One region of the Paraburkholderia sp. GAS448 genome, then DNA from elsewhere that is predicted to be linked to it. Evidence: riboswitches for the same ligand, from Rfam matches in the RefSeq annotation. Region 1 holds a riboswitch; the other holds the start of a gene.
What was found. A riboswitch is a leader RNA that binds a small molecule or an ion and turns the genes downstream of it on or off. The one in region 1 is predicted to bind manganese.
Positions count from the first base shown of each region.

Region 2: it holds a riboswitch for manganese, as region 1 does, so the genes downstream of both, P3T23_RS19525 (TMEM165/GDT1 family protein) here and P3T23_RS02775 (sodium:calcium antiporter) in region 1, are expected to answer to the same signal.

Region 1 covers NZ_JBNDKT010000001.1:579,380-587,214, forward strand. The annotation lists gene P3T23_RS02760 (NAD-dependent succinate-semialdehyde dehydrogenase) at 1-925, shown strand, start outside; gene P3T23_RS02765 (peptide chain release factor 3) at 1,139-2,740, shown strand; gene P3T23_RS02770 (LysR family transcriptional regulator) at 2,788-3,657, opposite strand; gene P3T23_RS02775 (sodium:calcium antiporter) at 3,895-4,905, opposite strand; yybP-ykoY riboswitch at 4,977-5,155, opposite strand; gene P3T23_RS02780 (GNAT family N-acetyltransferase) at 5,316-7,766, shown strand; gene P3T23_RS02785 (hypothetical protein) at 7,806-7,835, opposite strand, start outside.
Region 2 covers NZ_JBNDKT010000010.1:43,400-51,234, reverse strand. The annotation lists gene pepN (aminopeptidase N) at 1-2,255, opposite strand, end outside; gene P3T23_RS19530 (DUF4136 domain-containing protein) at 2,452-3,147, shown strand; gene P3T23_RS19525 (TMEM165/GDT1 family protein) at 3,250-3,822, opposite strand; yybP-ykoY riboswitch at 3,834-4,049, opposite strand; gene P3T23_RS19520 (beta-ketoacyl synthase chain length factor) at 4,508-5,203, shown strand; gene P3T23_RS19515 (lysophospholipid acyltransferase family protein) at 5,187-5,981, shown strand; gene P3T23_RS19510 (phosphopantetheine-binding protein) at 5,956-6,255, shown strand; gene P3T23_RS19505 (acyl carrier protein) at 6,259-6,510, shown strand; gene P3T23_RS19500 (hypothetical protein) at 6,510-7,151, shown strand; gene P3T23_RS19495 (AMP-binding protein) at 7,148-7,835, shown strand, end outside.

The sequences.
Region 1 (7,835 bases):
GCTCAAGCCGTCGGAAGAAACGCCGCTGTCCGCATTTGCGCTGGCAGTGCTGGCGGAGCAGGCCGGCATTCCGGCGGGCGTGTTCAACATCGTGTCGGGCGACGCGGTCGCGATCGGCGGTGTGCTGACCGCATCGCCCGTGGTGCGCAAGCTGTCGTTCACCGGCTCGACGCGGGTCGGCAAGCTGCTCGCGAAGCAGTCGGCCGATACGCTGAAGAAGCTGTCGCTCGAACTCGGCGGGAACGCGCCATTCATCGTGTTCGATGACGCGGATATTGACGCCGCCGTGCAGGGCGCGATGGCCTCGAAGTTCCGCAATACCGGCCAGACCTGCATATGCGTGAACCGCTTCTACGTGCAGGACGGTATCTACGATGCGTTCACGCAGGCGCTCACCAGGGCCGTGCAGGCGATGCGCGTGGGCAATGCGCTGGAAGGCGAAGTCGAGCAGGGCCCGCTCATCAACGAGGCTGCGCTGAAAAAGGTGGAAACGCACGTGGCCGATGCCTTGCAGAAAGGCGCGAAAACGTTGACGGGCGGCAAACGCCACGCGCTCGGCGGCACGTTCTACGAGCCGACGGTGCTGGTGGACGCATCGAAGTCGATGCTGATTGCCGCGGAAGAAACGTTCGGACCGGTCGCGGCGTGCTTCCGCTTCCACACCGAAGAAGAGGCGATCGCCGCCGCCAACGACACGCCGTTTGGCCTGTCCGCGTATTTCTACACGCGTGATCTGGGTCGCGCATGGCGCGTCGCGGAGGCGCTTGAAAGCGGCATGGTCGGTATCAATGAAGGGATTCTGTCGACCGAAGTGGCGCCCTTCGGTGGCGTGAAGGAATCGGGGCTCGGCCGCGAAGGGTCGAAGTACGGTCTCGATGAGTACACGGAACTGAAGTACATGATGATGGGCGGCCTTGGCCGCTGACCCGCGCTGGACAGAAATCCGGCGCCCGTTTCCCGACGCGGGCGCCCATGACGTGTATCATTCGTCCCGGCGCTGTTCTGTGCCGGGAATTCCCGCCTGGTTCGACCCTGTCGACCCCGAATTCCCCCGCTCTTCGCCGCCCGCGTCAGGCTGAGCCGACGCACCAGCCCGCCTTTGCGCGCGCTCGAACCCCTACCGTGATTCCCAGCACCGATGTCAGTCTCCGAACTCAAACGCCGCCGCACCTTTGCGGTCATTTCCCACCCCGACGCAGGGAAGACCACGCTTACTGAAAAGCTGCTGCTGTTTTCGGGCGCGATCCAGATCGCGGGCACCGTGAAGGGCCGCAAGAGCAATCGCTACGCGACGTCCGACTGGATGGAAATCGAAAAGCAGCGCGGCATTTCGGTGGCGAGTTCGGTGATGCAGTTCGAGTACGGCGACGCCGTGATCAACCTGCTCGACACGCCGGGCCACGAGGATTTCTCTGAAGATACGTATCGCGTGCTGACCGCGGTCGACGCGGCCGTGATGGTGATCGACGGCGCAAACGGCGTCGAAGCGCAGACGCTCAAGCTGCTGGAAGTGTGCCGCAGCCGCAAGACGCCGATCGTCACGTTCATCAACAAGCTCGACCGCGAAGTGCGCGAGCCGCTCGAACTGCTCGACGAAATCGAGCAGCACCTCGGCGTGGCGGCAGTGCCGTTCACGTGGCCGATCGGGATGGGCAAGGATTTTCAGGGCGTCTACGACATCCAGCGCGACCAGGTCCGTGTGTTCCGCGCGGGCCAGGACACGGCGGGCGGCGCGGTGGAAACGCTGCAGCACATCACCGACGAAGAAGGCGAGAAGCGCTTCGGCATGGCGTGGACGCGTGCCAAGGACGAAGTCGAGCTGATCACGGGCGCCTCGCCGACATTCGATCGCGACGCGTTCCTGGCTGGCGAGCAGTCGCCGGTGCTGTTCGGTTCGGCGATCAACAACTTCGGCGTGAAGGAAATTCTCGATGCGCTGGTCGACCTGGCGCCGCCGCCGTCGATGCGCATGACGGTCCAGCGTCCGGTGCAGCCGGACGAGTCGAAGTTCACCGGCGTGGTGTTCAAGGTGCAGGCGAACATGGATCTGGCGCACCGCGACCGCGTTGCGTTCATCCGCGTGTGTTCGGGGCATTTCGAGCGTGGCATGGCGCTGAAGGTCACGCGCTCCGGCAAGACGTTCCGTGCGAACAACGTGGTGACCTTCCTGTCGCAGCGTCGCGAGACGGTCAGCGAAGCGTATCCGGGCGACATCATCGGCATCCCGAATCACGGCACGCTGAGCCTCGGCGATACGCTGACTGAAGGCGAAATGCTGCAGTTCGTCGGATTGCCGTTCTTCGCGCCGGAAATCTTCCAGACCGTCGAAGTGGTCGATCCGATGCGCGCCAAGCAACTCGGCGAGGCGCTCAAGCAGCTCGGCGAAGAAGGGGCGATCCAGGTGTTCCGCCCGGTGCACGGCGGATCGATGATTCTCGGCGCGGTCGGTCAGCTGCAGTTTGAGGTGGTGTCGCACCGGCTGTCGACGGAATACAAAGTGGACGTGCGGATCATGCCTGCACGCTACCGGATGTCGCGCTGGGTCACCTGCGACGACGCCGCGGAACTGCGTCGCTTCACGGATTCGTACGCCGCCCGGATCGCGCTCGATGCATCCAACGCGCCGACGTATCTCGCCTCGCACATCTCCGAAATTGAGGTTGCGCAGAAAGCGTGGCCGAAGATCGTCTTCAACGAATTGCGCGAGCACTCCGGCGCGCCGTTCAAGAAGGCGATGTAACGTAGACGCTCGCTGTACAACGCCGGGCGCGGGTCGGCCCGGCGGCTTCAACCCATCTTCAGCACTTCCTCGCGCAGCCAGCTAGCGAACGCCTGCACGTGTTCGAGCGCCGCATGCCGCTGCACGACATCGAGCCAGTAGCCAAACGGGCCGCTGACCTCGATCTCCGACATCCGCACAAGACTTCCATCCGCCAGCTCATCGACGATCATGTTGCGATCGACGATCGCAAGGCCGACGCCCTTGCGTGCTGCGTTGATCGCCTGCTGCAGGTTCGAAAACTCGATGCCTTCTTCCGCGTAGCGCGCCGGGAGTCCAGCTGTCTCGAGCCACGCCGGCCACAGGTTGAGCCGCGCTTCGTTGTGCAATACGTGCAGCGCCGGCATTTTGGGAAGCAGTGCTTCGAGCGGTTCTCCAGCGAGTTTCGGCGCCCCGACGAGCGTGTGGCGCTCGATCATCAGCAGCTCGGACTGCGCGTCAGGTAACCCTTCGCGACCGAAGCGGATGTTGCAGTGACAGTCGTCGGTAGGTTCGGTGCGCACCGAAAGTTCCACATCGGGCAGTTCGACGGCGAGCGACCCGAGCCGTGGCGAGAACCACTGCGTGGCGAACGTGGGTGGCACCGACAGCACGAGCCGGCGTCGTCCGCGCCCGGTGGTGAGCTGCCGCGTGCCGCGCTCGATCGTGTCGAACGCTTCCGATACGCATGGCAGCAGTTGCAGGCCCGCCGCAGTCAGTTTGATGCCTTTGTGGTCACGTTCGAAGAGCTTCGCGCCGAGCGACTCCTCGAGAATCTTGATCTGCCGGCTCACTGCGCCCTGGGTGACGCACAGCGCCGTGGCAGCCCGGTTGAAGCTCAGGTGACGAGCCGTCTCCTCGAAGAAGCGCAACGCGATCAGCGATGGCAAGCGCCGCATGTTCTGGTCCTTCCGCATTTTCTGAAGTTTCGGCGGCGCGCCGCACGGGTTCGTCTCCGCAACCCGCGTGTGTCCCGATGGTTCGGTGGCCTTCCGTCGCGTAGACCTGCGATGCCGCAAGCGATACGCAGGCGGCGCAGGTCACGGGGCGAATGTTACCGCCAGTCCGTGCAAGTTTCAGCGCCGTGCGCTGACTTTTCATGACGCAGTGCGACGAATATCTTTGATTCCAGGCGCCTAGCGCGTCAATGTGACGATCAGATAGCCCAGGTAGAGCAGGCCATTAATTAGCAGCGCCCAGATCGGGAGCCCCCGCGCCCGCGCATTCACGCGCATCCATGTGGCGGCCGCGAGCGTGACGACAATCCCGGTAACGACCTCGACGCGCGGCTCCCACGGCGTCAACAGAATGCCGATGGCGGGCAGCAGCGTGCCCTGAAAGACCATCGCGCCGGTGATATTGCCGAATGCCAGCGTGTCCTTGCCGCGGCGGATCCACAGGATGCTGTTGACCTTCTCGGGCAGTTCGGTCGCAATCGGGATGATCAGGAGCGACAGCAGCAACGGCGAAACACCGAGCCCTTGCGAGACCCCGCGCACACCGTGAATGAAGCCCTCCGCGCCCCAGACCAGCAGCGCCACGGCAAGCAGCAGCTGGATGGCGATGGTGGCGAGATGGGTCGGCAGCCCGATGCGCGACAGCAGCATGGTGCCGGGCGCTTCGGTGCCGTGACCACCCGCGACCAGTTTGTCTGACGCGCGGAACGTCATCGCCACATAGGTAGCGTAGACACCCACCATCGCAATGCTGAACAGCACCCGTACGACCATCTGCTCATGCGGTACGTACATCGCAGCGGCGGCGAGGAAAAATGCGCAGAGGAAATAGTTCAGGTCGCGCGTAAATCCCGTGCGTTCCGGCGTCACCCGTCCGGCGATGCCGCGTGAACGCAGGACGGCGAGCGTCATCAGAAAGGTTGAAAGCGTTGACAGCATGAGCGGCGCCCCCAGGATTGCGCCGACCCCGATCTCCTGATTGACGTTGCCGCTTGTCGGGCCGCCGGCGATCGCCAGCAGGGGGACGATGGTTTCGGGCAACGCCGTGCCGACGGCAGCAAACAGCGATCCGGTGACGCCCTCCGAGATTTTCAGCCTTTCACCGAGGTGTTCGAGCGCGTTGGTGAAGAGTTCGGCCGCCACGAGAATGACGACCAGCATGACGGCAAGTTCGAGGAGCAGCGAGGTCATGCGCACCTCTTTGCACTGCGTGCGTGGAATGGCGTAGCAGCGGGATGCAGGGAGCGGTATAGCTTCAAGGGAGTCTCCGGGGTCGGACGAATACGAACCATGACGCACCGCTTCCCGTCCGACCCCGGACGAAGCTGTGCGTCAGTGGTCTCGCCAAACCGTTCGGTCGAATGCGCCATGGCGTTAGGCCAGGTATGTTGACGCGTTCTCCTCCGGGGCAGGAGGAAGGCTACTCCCCAGTGACCGGGCGATTCTAGCGACAGTTAGTGCTTTCAACAAGCTTGCTGGCGGTGAAGCCGGCTTGCGCCCTCCCATGTCCCCCAGACTTCGCCTATCCTGATGATGGCGCGCGCGTTTACCGTTTGCGTTTCCCTGAACGCGCCACCCTGACCTCGCCTCGCGGAGCGCCTGTGACCGTTCGCAATCTCGACGCCTTGTTTCAACCGAAGTCTGTCGCCGTGATCGGCGCCTCGAAGCGGGCCGGCAGCATCGGCGCGATGGTCTGGACGCGCGTGCTGGACGGCGGGTTCGAAGGCCCGCTGTGGCCGGTCAATCCAAAACACCACGAACTCGACGGCCACCCGGTGTTCGCCGATGCCGGTGATCTGCCCGAAGCGCCGACGGTCGCGCTGATCTGCACGCCGCCCGCCACATGGGCGGCAATCGTGCACCGTCTCGGTGGCATGGGGACGCGGGCGGTGATCATCGTCGGTCAAGCGCGCACGGACGACGACCGCACCGGGCTGCGTCATGCACTCGCAGCGGCGCGGCCGCATCTGCTGCGTATCGTCGGGCCGGGCAGTCTCGGCGTCGTCAGCCCTGCATTGCGGGCGCATCTGGGCGCGCCGTTGTGGACGGTGAAGGCAGGCGGTGTCGCGTGGGTGTCGCAGTCGAATGCGCTGACGAACGCCGTGCTTGGCTGGGCGCATGCACGCGGACTCGGTTTCTCGCACGCGGTTGCGCTGGGCGATGAAGCGGACGTCGATGCCGGCGACGTGCTCGACTATCTGGCGTGCGATCCCGGTACGCGCGCGATCCTGCTCGAACTCGATTCGGTGCGCGCTGCGCGCAAGTTCATGTCGGCGGCGCGCGCGGCCGCGCGCAACAAGCCGGTGCTGGCCTTGCGGGCCGGTCGCTCCGATTCCGCCGATGCGCTCTACACGGCGGCTTTCCGTCGTGCCGGGATGGTGCGCGTCGACTCGCTCGACGATCTGCTCGATGAAATCGAAACGCTCGGCGTAGGCCGTGTCGCTGCCAGCGATACCGCGACGCTCATCACCGGCGACCGGGGCGTGGCGCTGCTCTCGTGCGACGCGTTCACCGCTGCCGGCGACACGCTCGCACACTGGCCGGAGCCGGTGACCGAAGCGCTCGCACAGGCTTTGCCGCACGCCGTGTCCGGCAATCCCTTGCTGCTCGGCGACGACGCGCGGCCTGAGCACTTCGGCAAAGCGCTCGAAGTGCTCGCGCCGCATCGTGCGACCGGGACGGCGTTCGTGGTTCATACGTCGACGCATAGCGCGCCGGTGGCCGAGGTGGCGCAGGCGCTGATCGCGCATCAGAAGTTCGCTTATCGCGGGCTGCTGGCGTGCTTCTTTGGCGGCGTGGACACGGCGACTCGCGATGCGCTGCACGCGCAGGGCATTCCGGTTCACACGACGCCACAACGGCTTGCCAGCGCGTTCGCGCGTCTCGTCGATTACAGGCTGGGCCGCGAACTGCTGATGCAGACGCCAGAAGGTTCGCCCGCGCAGCTGCCGGGTTCGATAGAGGCGGCGCAGGCAGAGGCGCAGGCCGCGCTCGTGGCGGCAGAGGGCGAGTTGTCCACTAAAGCGACGAGTGGCACCAGCAACGAAGCCATATCCGAAGCAAAAAGCGAAGCAAAAAGCGAAGCGCCCCCGGTATGGCTAACTGGCGAAGCCGCCGCACGCCTCTTCGGCCACTTCGGCCTGGCAGTCGAGCCGAAGGAGACGACGGAGGAAATCGTCGTCGATGTCACGGTGGAACTCCACGACGACGATAACTTCGGCCCGGTCTTCCTGTATACCGCACCGTCACCTGACGACGTATCGCCGCCGATGCGCCTCTATGGTTTGCCGCCGCTCAATCAGATCCTCGCGCGCGACATCGTCTCCCGCTCGCCGTACGCGCGACGCGTACCTGCCGAGCCGTCGCTCGTTGCGTTGACGGCGCTGTCGCAGGCGGTTTGCGATGTTCGCGAGATCGTGGGCCTGTCGCTTACGCTGCGCGTGTTTCGCACGCGAACGGTCGTGGTTGCGCCCTGTATCCGGCTCGCCCGCAAGCGCAGCCGCCTCGCGATCATGCCGTATCCGCGCCGCTTCGAAGAAACGCTCGACTGGCACGGTCTGCGCGTGACGATCCGCCCGATCCGCCCGGAGGACGAGGCAGCGCACAGCGAACTGGTGAAAGCGATGACGCCCGACGATCTGCGGTTGCGTTTCTTTGGCGCGGTGCGCGGCTTCGATCATTCCCAGCTCGCGCGGATGACGCAGATCGACTACGACCGTGAAATGGCCCTGATCGCGACGATCACCGATGAGCATGGCTCGGAGCACACGCTGGGCGTGGTGCGCGCAATCGCCGATCCCGACAACGAGACGGCCGAATTCGCGGTAGCCGTGCGCTCGGATCAGAAGGGGCACAAGCTCGGGCGCCTGCTGATGGAGCGGATCATCGCGTATGCGCGGGTGCGCGGCACACATTGGCTGGTGGGTGAGGCGTTGCGCGAGAATGCGCCGATGATCCGGCTTGCGCAGGCATGCGGCTTTACCGTGACGCGGACGGAGGATCCCGCCGTGGTGGGGTTCAGGCTCGCGCTGGATGACGGAGCGCAAGCCTGAGAGCGACGGCGCGCCATCGCTCCCAGCCGGACAGAAAAATCAGGCAGCCAGCTTCGAGGCCTGTTCATC
Region 2 (7,835 bases), on a different contig from region 1:
CCGCCTGCCGCGGAGGTCGTCAGCAGCGCCGCCAGCGCCGCCGACCGGTCGGTCATGTTGTCGGCTGCGTCGTATTGGGCGTTGGCGAGGCGCACGGCATCGTCGGGACTATCCAGCTCGGCGAGATAGGACAGCGCGAGATTCTTCAGCGCGCGATGACCGGCGGCGTCCGGCGTCGCTTCATACGTGCCGGGTGTCTGGTGTTTGTCGTAGATCGCAAGCCATTCGCGGTGCAACGCGCTGGCGAGGCGCTTGCGGACGAACTGTCGTGCGCTGTGTACCGCAGCCGGATTCGATTCGGCCATCTGCTCGGCGAGATACGCCTCCGACGGCAGCATCAGCGCAAGTTCGCGGAACGCCGGCGACAGCGATTCGTCCGTCAGCACGCGCGAGAAGGCAGCGACAACCGCATCGTCGATTTGCAGTGCAGCGTCCGTCGCGGCACGCGACGCTAGCGTCATCAGTTCGCGGGTCGCCAGGCGTTGACCGGCTTCCCAACGGTTGAACGGATCGCTGTCGTGCGCGAGCAGGAAGGCGAGCTCGTCGTTCGTATAGTCGTACTCGACGATCACCGGCGCCGAGAAATTGCGCAGCAGCGATGGCAGCGGCCGTTCCGCGACGTCGACGAACGTGAAGGTCTGTTCGGTCTGGGTGAACTCGAGGACGCGCGTCGTGCCCTGCGCCGCAGCGGCTTCACCTTCGAGGCGAAGCGGCAGGTCCGTGCCGTCGTGGCCAATCAGGCCGATCGCGAACGGAATCAGGAGCGGCCCCTCTTGCGTTTCGCGTGCGGTGGGCGAACCTTCGCCGTAACCCTGCGTGAGCGTGACGCTATAGCTGCGCTGTGCGGGGTCCCACGCGGTTTTCACCGTCACGCGGGGCGTGCCGGCCTGGCTGTACCAGCGCTCGAACTGCGCGAGGTCGCGGCCGTTTGCATCGGCGAGCGCATTGCGGAAGTCGTCGCAGGTCACTGCCTGGCCATCGTGACGCTTGAAGTACAGATCCATGCCGCGCCGGAAGCCGTCGCGGCCGAACAGCGTCTGATACATCCGCACCACTTCCGAGCCTTTCTCGTAGACAGTCATCGTGTAGAAGTTGTTGATCTCTACGTAGCTTTCCGGGCGGACCGGGTGCGCCATCGGGCCTGCGTCTTCGGCGAACTGCATCTGGCGCAGCACGCGCACGTCCTCGATGCGCTTGGTCGCGCGGGCGGCTTCATCGCTGCCGTTGAGCTGGCCACCGGCCATGTCGGCTGAAAACTCCTGATCGCGGAATACTGTCAGGCCTTCTTTCAGGCTCAGCTGGAACCAGTCGCGGCAGGTCACGCGATTGCCGGTCCAGTTGTGGAAATACTCGTGGCCGACCACCGCCTCGATGTTCGCGAAGTCGTTATCGGTCGCCGTTTCGGGGTTCGCCAGCACGTACTTCGTGTTGAAGATGTTGAGCCCCTTGTTCTCCATCGCGCCCATGTTGAAGTCGCTGACCGCGACGATCATGAAACGGTCCAGGTCGAGTTCGAGCCCGAAGCGTTTCTCATCCCAGCGGATCGAGTGGATCAGCGAATCCATCGCGTGGCGGGTCTTGTCGAGATCGTGCGGCTCGACCCACACCTGCAGCAGCTTTTCCTTGCCGGAGCCGGTCTTCACGCGCTCCTCAAGCGCGACCAGCTTGCCCGCGACCAGCGCGAACAGATAGCTCGGTTTCCTGAACGGATCTTCCCAGCGTGCATAGTGGCGGCCGTCCGGCAACTCGCCTTCTTCGATCAGGTTGCCGTTCGACAGCAGCACCGGCCAGGCCGCCTTGTCTGCGGTGAGCGTCATCGTATAGGTGGCCATGACGTCGGGCCGGTCGAGGAAATACGTGATGCGGCGAAAGCCCTCGGCCTCGCACTGCGTGAAGAAATTGCCGCTCGACACATACAGTCCCGACAGCGTCGTGTTCTCCGCCGGATTGCAGACGGAGACGAGCGTCAGTTCGAACGCATCCGGCACATTGTCGAGCGTGAGACCGTGCTCATGCGGATGCGCGGCGGCATGCGGCGTGCCGTCGATCGTCGCGCTGACGAACTCCAGCTGCTCGCCCATCAGTTCCAGGTGCGGCGTGCGGGCGGCGTCGGGATTGCGGCGCACGCGCATCGTGTTCCGGACCGTCGTGCGTTCCGGGACGAGATCGAACTCGAGCGCGACGGTGTCGATCAGGAAGGCGGGCGGTGCGTAGTCGGCGCGGCGGATCACGGCAGGCGTAGCGGTGTCGGACATGGTGGTTTGGGTGTGGAGAGTGCAGGGTGGCCGCCTCGCGCGCAGGGTGCGCCGGACGAGCCTGTCGGGCCATTGTACAAAGCCTTGCCGCTTCGTGCGGGCGAACTTTTTACCGATGGCGCGGGTCAGCGTATTATCGGGCCGCCGCGCCTGGACGCGCGGCCTGGATCAGAAGCTGAAGAACACGAGGAAGACCATGACGCTCGACCGATGGACCCGTCGCGCCGCGCTGGTACTGGCGGCACTGGCAGGGATGCTTTCCGGCTGTACGACCTACGTGCAAACCCAGGTCACGGCCTTCTCCGACTGGAGCGGCAGCGACGCTACCCGCACTTACGCGTTCAGGCGCAGCCCCGACCAGCAGAACAATCTCGAACAGTCGACCTACGAACAGCTCGTCGCAAACGAGCTCGCCACCCACGCGTTCCAGCGCGTCAGCCTGTCGGAAGCGCGCTATCTGGTGGCGCTCAGCTACGGGATCCGCAGCGATACGGTGACGGTTTCGCAGCCCGTCTACTACAACCCGTGGCCAGCACCCTACTACTGGGGGCGTCCGATGATCGATCCGTGGGGTCCGTTCGGCCCGTTCCCGGCGGGCTATGTCGATCAGAGCTATCCGGTCTACACGCATGTGCTCGGTATCCGCATCACCGAGCTCGCGACCGGCAAGGAGGTGTACAACGTGACGGCGCGCAACTCGGGTGCCGAATCGTCTCTGGTGCGCGCGATGCCTTATCTTGCGCGCAGCGCGCTGTCGGGCTTCCCGCTTGGCAACGGCGCCGTGCAGACCGTCAAGCTCCCGCTCGACAGCAACGGCGGGGTGCCTCCGAACGAAGTGGCGGCGTCGCCTGCTTCCGGCGCGCCTGCTTCCGCGCCGAAGGTCGTGCAGTAACTTGCGCCGCCGTATTCAGCGCGCAGGATGCGCGGATGAAAAACAGCCGGCCAATTCAAAGGCCGGCTTTTTTGTGCGGACAGGATCGGCAAACGATGCCGCTCAGGCGCCCACGCCGAAGAGGGCGAGCGCTCCAAGCACGACGAACATGACTGCGGCGATACCGTGCACGAGCTTCGTCGGCAGCCGGTGGGCGAACCGGTCGCCCAGCAGGATCGCCGGCACGTTGGCGATCATCATGCCGAGCGTCGTTCCTGCAACCACCCAGAAGAAGTCGTGAAAGCGGGCGGCGAGCGCGACCGTGGCGATCTGCGTCTTGTCGCCCATTTCCGCGAGGAAGAACGTCACCACCGTCGCGCCGAACACGCCGAGCCGGCTGCGGTTGGTGTTGGCTTCCTCGTCGTCGAGCTTGTCCGGCACGAGAATCCACAGCCCCATGCCGATGAACGAGGCGGCGAGCGCCCAGCGCATGACAGTCGGTGTGACGAGCGTGCCGAGCCATGCGCCCAGCGCGCCGGCGCCCGCGTGATTGATCAGCGTGGCGACGAGGACCCCGAGAATGATCGGTAGCGGCTTGCGATAGCGGGCAGCGAGGACGAGCGAAAGCAGTTGCGTCTTGTCGCCGATTTCAGCGAGCGCGACAGCGCCGGTCGAGACCAGAAAGGCTTGATGCACGGTGTGATGGTTCCTCGGGCCGGAATATGAACGAGCGACGACCCACTACGCGCCGGGCCCTGTTGCGGCGGTGGTGGATCATCGGTCTCGCCAGGCCAGAGGCTGCGTCTGCCATGGCCTTACAGGCCAAGTCTGTTGACAGGCGCCCCCGCGTGTCACGCGCGCGGCGCAGGCGTTTCGGCTTGCGCGGGCGTGGTGCGGGGCGGCTACTCCCCAATGAGGGGCGGATTATAGCATCTGTGTTTGCGCGCGCGGCAAAGCGTCCGGGAAGCAAACGTTTTACAGAAAGTAAAGCCGGGCGACTTGCCGAACTGGGTAGACGAATAGGGTTATCCCATTAATGACGGGCCTTTGGAGGTAATCTACAAGTTTGTCTGACCTTCCGTCGCGCAGGCGACACGGATACAGATGGATACGTCTTTTGTGGCTGATTTAATCCAGAATATTCAGTATGATTCCGGCGATTCCGGGGGAGTCCGAGTCGAATTAACCCTCATGGCCTTGCGGCCCGGCCCTAAATAATACGGGGCGAATGCCGTTAATTCGCTGAACACATAACAAGACTGGATCAACCCCCCGGTTGGCGTCTACTAGAGCTGGGCTATGCGTCCACGTCGCGCCGTTGGCCGGCGCGTGCGGTGAGATGCCCGTAGCCCTGGCAGCTTTCAATCGCGCGAACACCGATATGCCCGATCTGCACTGGACCATTCCGGTTGCTCGCTGGTCTTCCTGGCCTGCCGTCGCAGCCACCGCCCCCGATATTGGCTTTATCGAGCCGATCGTGCGTCGGCGTCTGAGCACGCTGTCGCGGGCGGCGCTCAAGGTCGCGCACGACTGCACCGGCGATCTGGCTGGCGTGCGGGTCGTATTCGCGTCGCGGCACGGGGAATTGCGCCGTACCACCGACATCCTGCGCACGATCAGCGCGGGCGAGCCCGTTTCGCCGACCGCGTTCAGCCTGTCGGTTCTCAACGCGATGACGGGCGTGTTCAGCATTGCGCGTCGCGACCGGTCAGCGGCCAGCGCCATTTCGGCGGGGGCCGAAACAGTCGGTTATGCGATGCTCGAAGCGCACGCCCAATACGCGGCCGATCCCGCCACGCCCGTCCTGATCGTCTACGCCGACGAACCGGCGGATCCAGCCTACGGCACGATCGAAGATGAAGTGCAGGGCGGCGCACTCGCGATCCTGCTGGATGCGGGTCGCGCCGAAGGGCAACTGACGTGCGCGCTCACCCGCGAGCTTTCGGCGGACGCTGCGCCCGCCCGCTTTCCGACGCAGAGCCAGGCGCTGGAGCATTGTCTCGACACGCACTCGGCGGCCGCGTGGCAAGGCGCGAGCGCGACCTGGCACTGGAGCTGGCATGATGGCGCGGCTTGATTTCGCCTGGCGCCTGTGCGCCACCGGCATGGCCTTCGTGGTGTTCGGCGTGTGCGGCGTGCTGTTTTCGGTGCTCGTGTTCCCGCTCGTGTGGTTGTGGCCGCATCGCGCGTCGCGTCAGCTTGCGGTGACGACGGTCATCCACTGGTTTTTCCGCGCGCTGGTTGCCGTGCTGCGGCGCGGCGGCGTGATGGAACTGGAAGTAGAGGGCGGCGACGCGCTGCGTACGCGCCGTCCTGCGATCATCGTCGCGAATCACCCGACTTACCTCGACGTGATGGTGCTACTCTCGCTCACGCCGCACGCGTGCTGCGTCGTGAAGAACGCGCATTGGAGCAACCCGTGCTTCTACGGCATCGTGCGTGCGGCCGAATATGTGAGCAATGCCGATCCCGTCGAACTCGTCGAAGCCGGTTCACGGCAGCTCGAAGCCGGCTACACGATGATCATTTTCCCGGAAGGAACCCGCAGCCCCGCGCCGAACCGCCTGCATGCGTTTTCACGCGGCTTCGCGCACATGGCGCTGAAGGCGGGCGCGCCGATCCTGCCGGTGCTGATGGACTGCGATCCGCCAGCCTTCACCAAGCAGATGCGCTGGTACGACGTGCCGGCGCGTGCATTCCGCATGCGCGTTAGCGTGCTTGAACCCCTCGGGGTCGACTGTCTTGCCGCCCACGATACGCCGCCGGCGATTGCCGCGCGCACCGTGACCAGCGCTATCGAGGCGCACATCACACAGCATCTGTTCGATTATGGATTCTTTAAAACTGGAAATTAAACAGCTCCTGATCGAAGCACTTGATCTGGAAGACCTGAGCCCTGCCGACATCGACGACGATGCGCCGCTCTTCGACACCGACGGTATCGGTCTCGATTCGATCGACGCGCTCGAAATCGGCATCGTCTTGCGAAAACAATACCAACTGACCATTGCTGCAAACGACGAACGCACGCGCGAGCACTTCCGCTCGATCAATACTCTGGCCGCGCTTGTCGCGAGCCAGCGCGAGCCGGCGCATGCAGCGGACGAAACCGTCAAAAAAGGGGAATAAATCGTGACCGACGCAGAGATCCTTGAGCGCATCCGCGCCATCTTCAAAGAGAACTTCGCGATAGAGCCTGAGCGTGTGACGCCCGAGGCTCATCTGTTCGAAGACCTCGATCTGGACAGCATCGATGCCGTCGACCTCGCGATCAAGCTGCAGGAAATGACCGGTCGCCGCATCAAGCCGGAAGAATTCAAGTCGGTGCGCACGGTGGGCGACGTGATCGGCGCAGTCGAGTCGCTGCTCGCGGCGCAGGGCTGATGCAACCGGCTCAGTCGGGTGCGCAGGAGCCGGCCGCCGGCAGGATTCGTCCGCTGGCGCGCGGCGTCATGCAGGTGCTATTGAAGCTGGCCTATCCGGCGTTGATCCTGAGTGCATGGAAGTGGGATACGCCGCGTTATATCGGGCTGATGCTGCTGGCCATTCTCTGGCTGCAGCGTTTCGCCGGCACGGGCAGCTTCGCGTCCTCGCTGCGTCGTTTGACGACTGTCGACTGGTGGGTCGCCGGCTTGCTGAGCTGCGCGTCGGCCGCGATCGTGTTGACCAACAGCGAGATGTTGCTGCGTATCTATCCTTCGCTGGTGAATCTCGGTTTGCTGATCGCGTTCGGTGCGACGCTGGTGCGCGGCCCGACGATGATCGAAAAATTCGCCCGCATCCGCACGCCTGATCTCAGCGCGCCCGCAGTGCTGTATACGCGTCGCGTCACGCAGATCTGGTGTGCGTTCTTCGCGGTGAACGGCGCGTTTTCGGCTTACACGGCGTTCTACTGGACGCGCGATGCGTGGTCGCTCTATAACGGCGCGATTGCCTATTTGCTGGTCGGCGTGCTGCTGGTCGGAGAAATCGCGTGGCGCTATCTGGTGATGCTGCCGCGTGCCGCGCGCTCGGAGGCGGCATGATCGCGCTGCATGACCTGCTGTGCGCAGTGCGGGCCGATGCGACACCGGTTTGCCGCGATGGCGACAGGTTGCTCGATTTCGCCGCGTTCCGCGCGCGCGTGCGGGCGATTGCCGCGATGCTGCGTGCGCAGCCCGCGGCGAGGCGTTATGCACTGTGTGTCGATGATCCGTTCGACTTCGCGTCCGCGCTCTTTGCGCTCTTTGCATGCGGCAAGGAGCCGGTCATTCCCGCCAACGCGACGCCAGGCTATCTGGCCGACCTGTCCGGCGCGTTCGATGCGGTGCTGACGGATGCCGATCTGCGGGATCCCGGGACGCCCGCGCCGCTGGTCGAACACAGCAGCACGTCGATCGATCCGGATGCGCCGCTCACGCTGTTCACGTCGGGCAGCAGTGGCACACCGAAGCCGATCCACAAGACGCTCGCCCAGTTCAACGCCGAGGTGCACACGCTCGAAGCGCAATGGGGCGCGCTCGTCGGCGACGCGACGATGCTCGCGAGCGTGCCGCATCACCACATCTACGGACTGCTGTTTCGGGTGCTGTGGCCGCTTGCTGCAGGGCGCGCCTTCGATCGCACGATCAGCATCGAACCGTTGCATCTCCAGGAACGTATCGACAGGTGCGGCGCGACGGTGGTCGTGTCTACACCTGCGCAACTGTCGCGCTGGCCTGCGTTGTCCG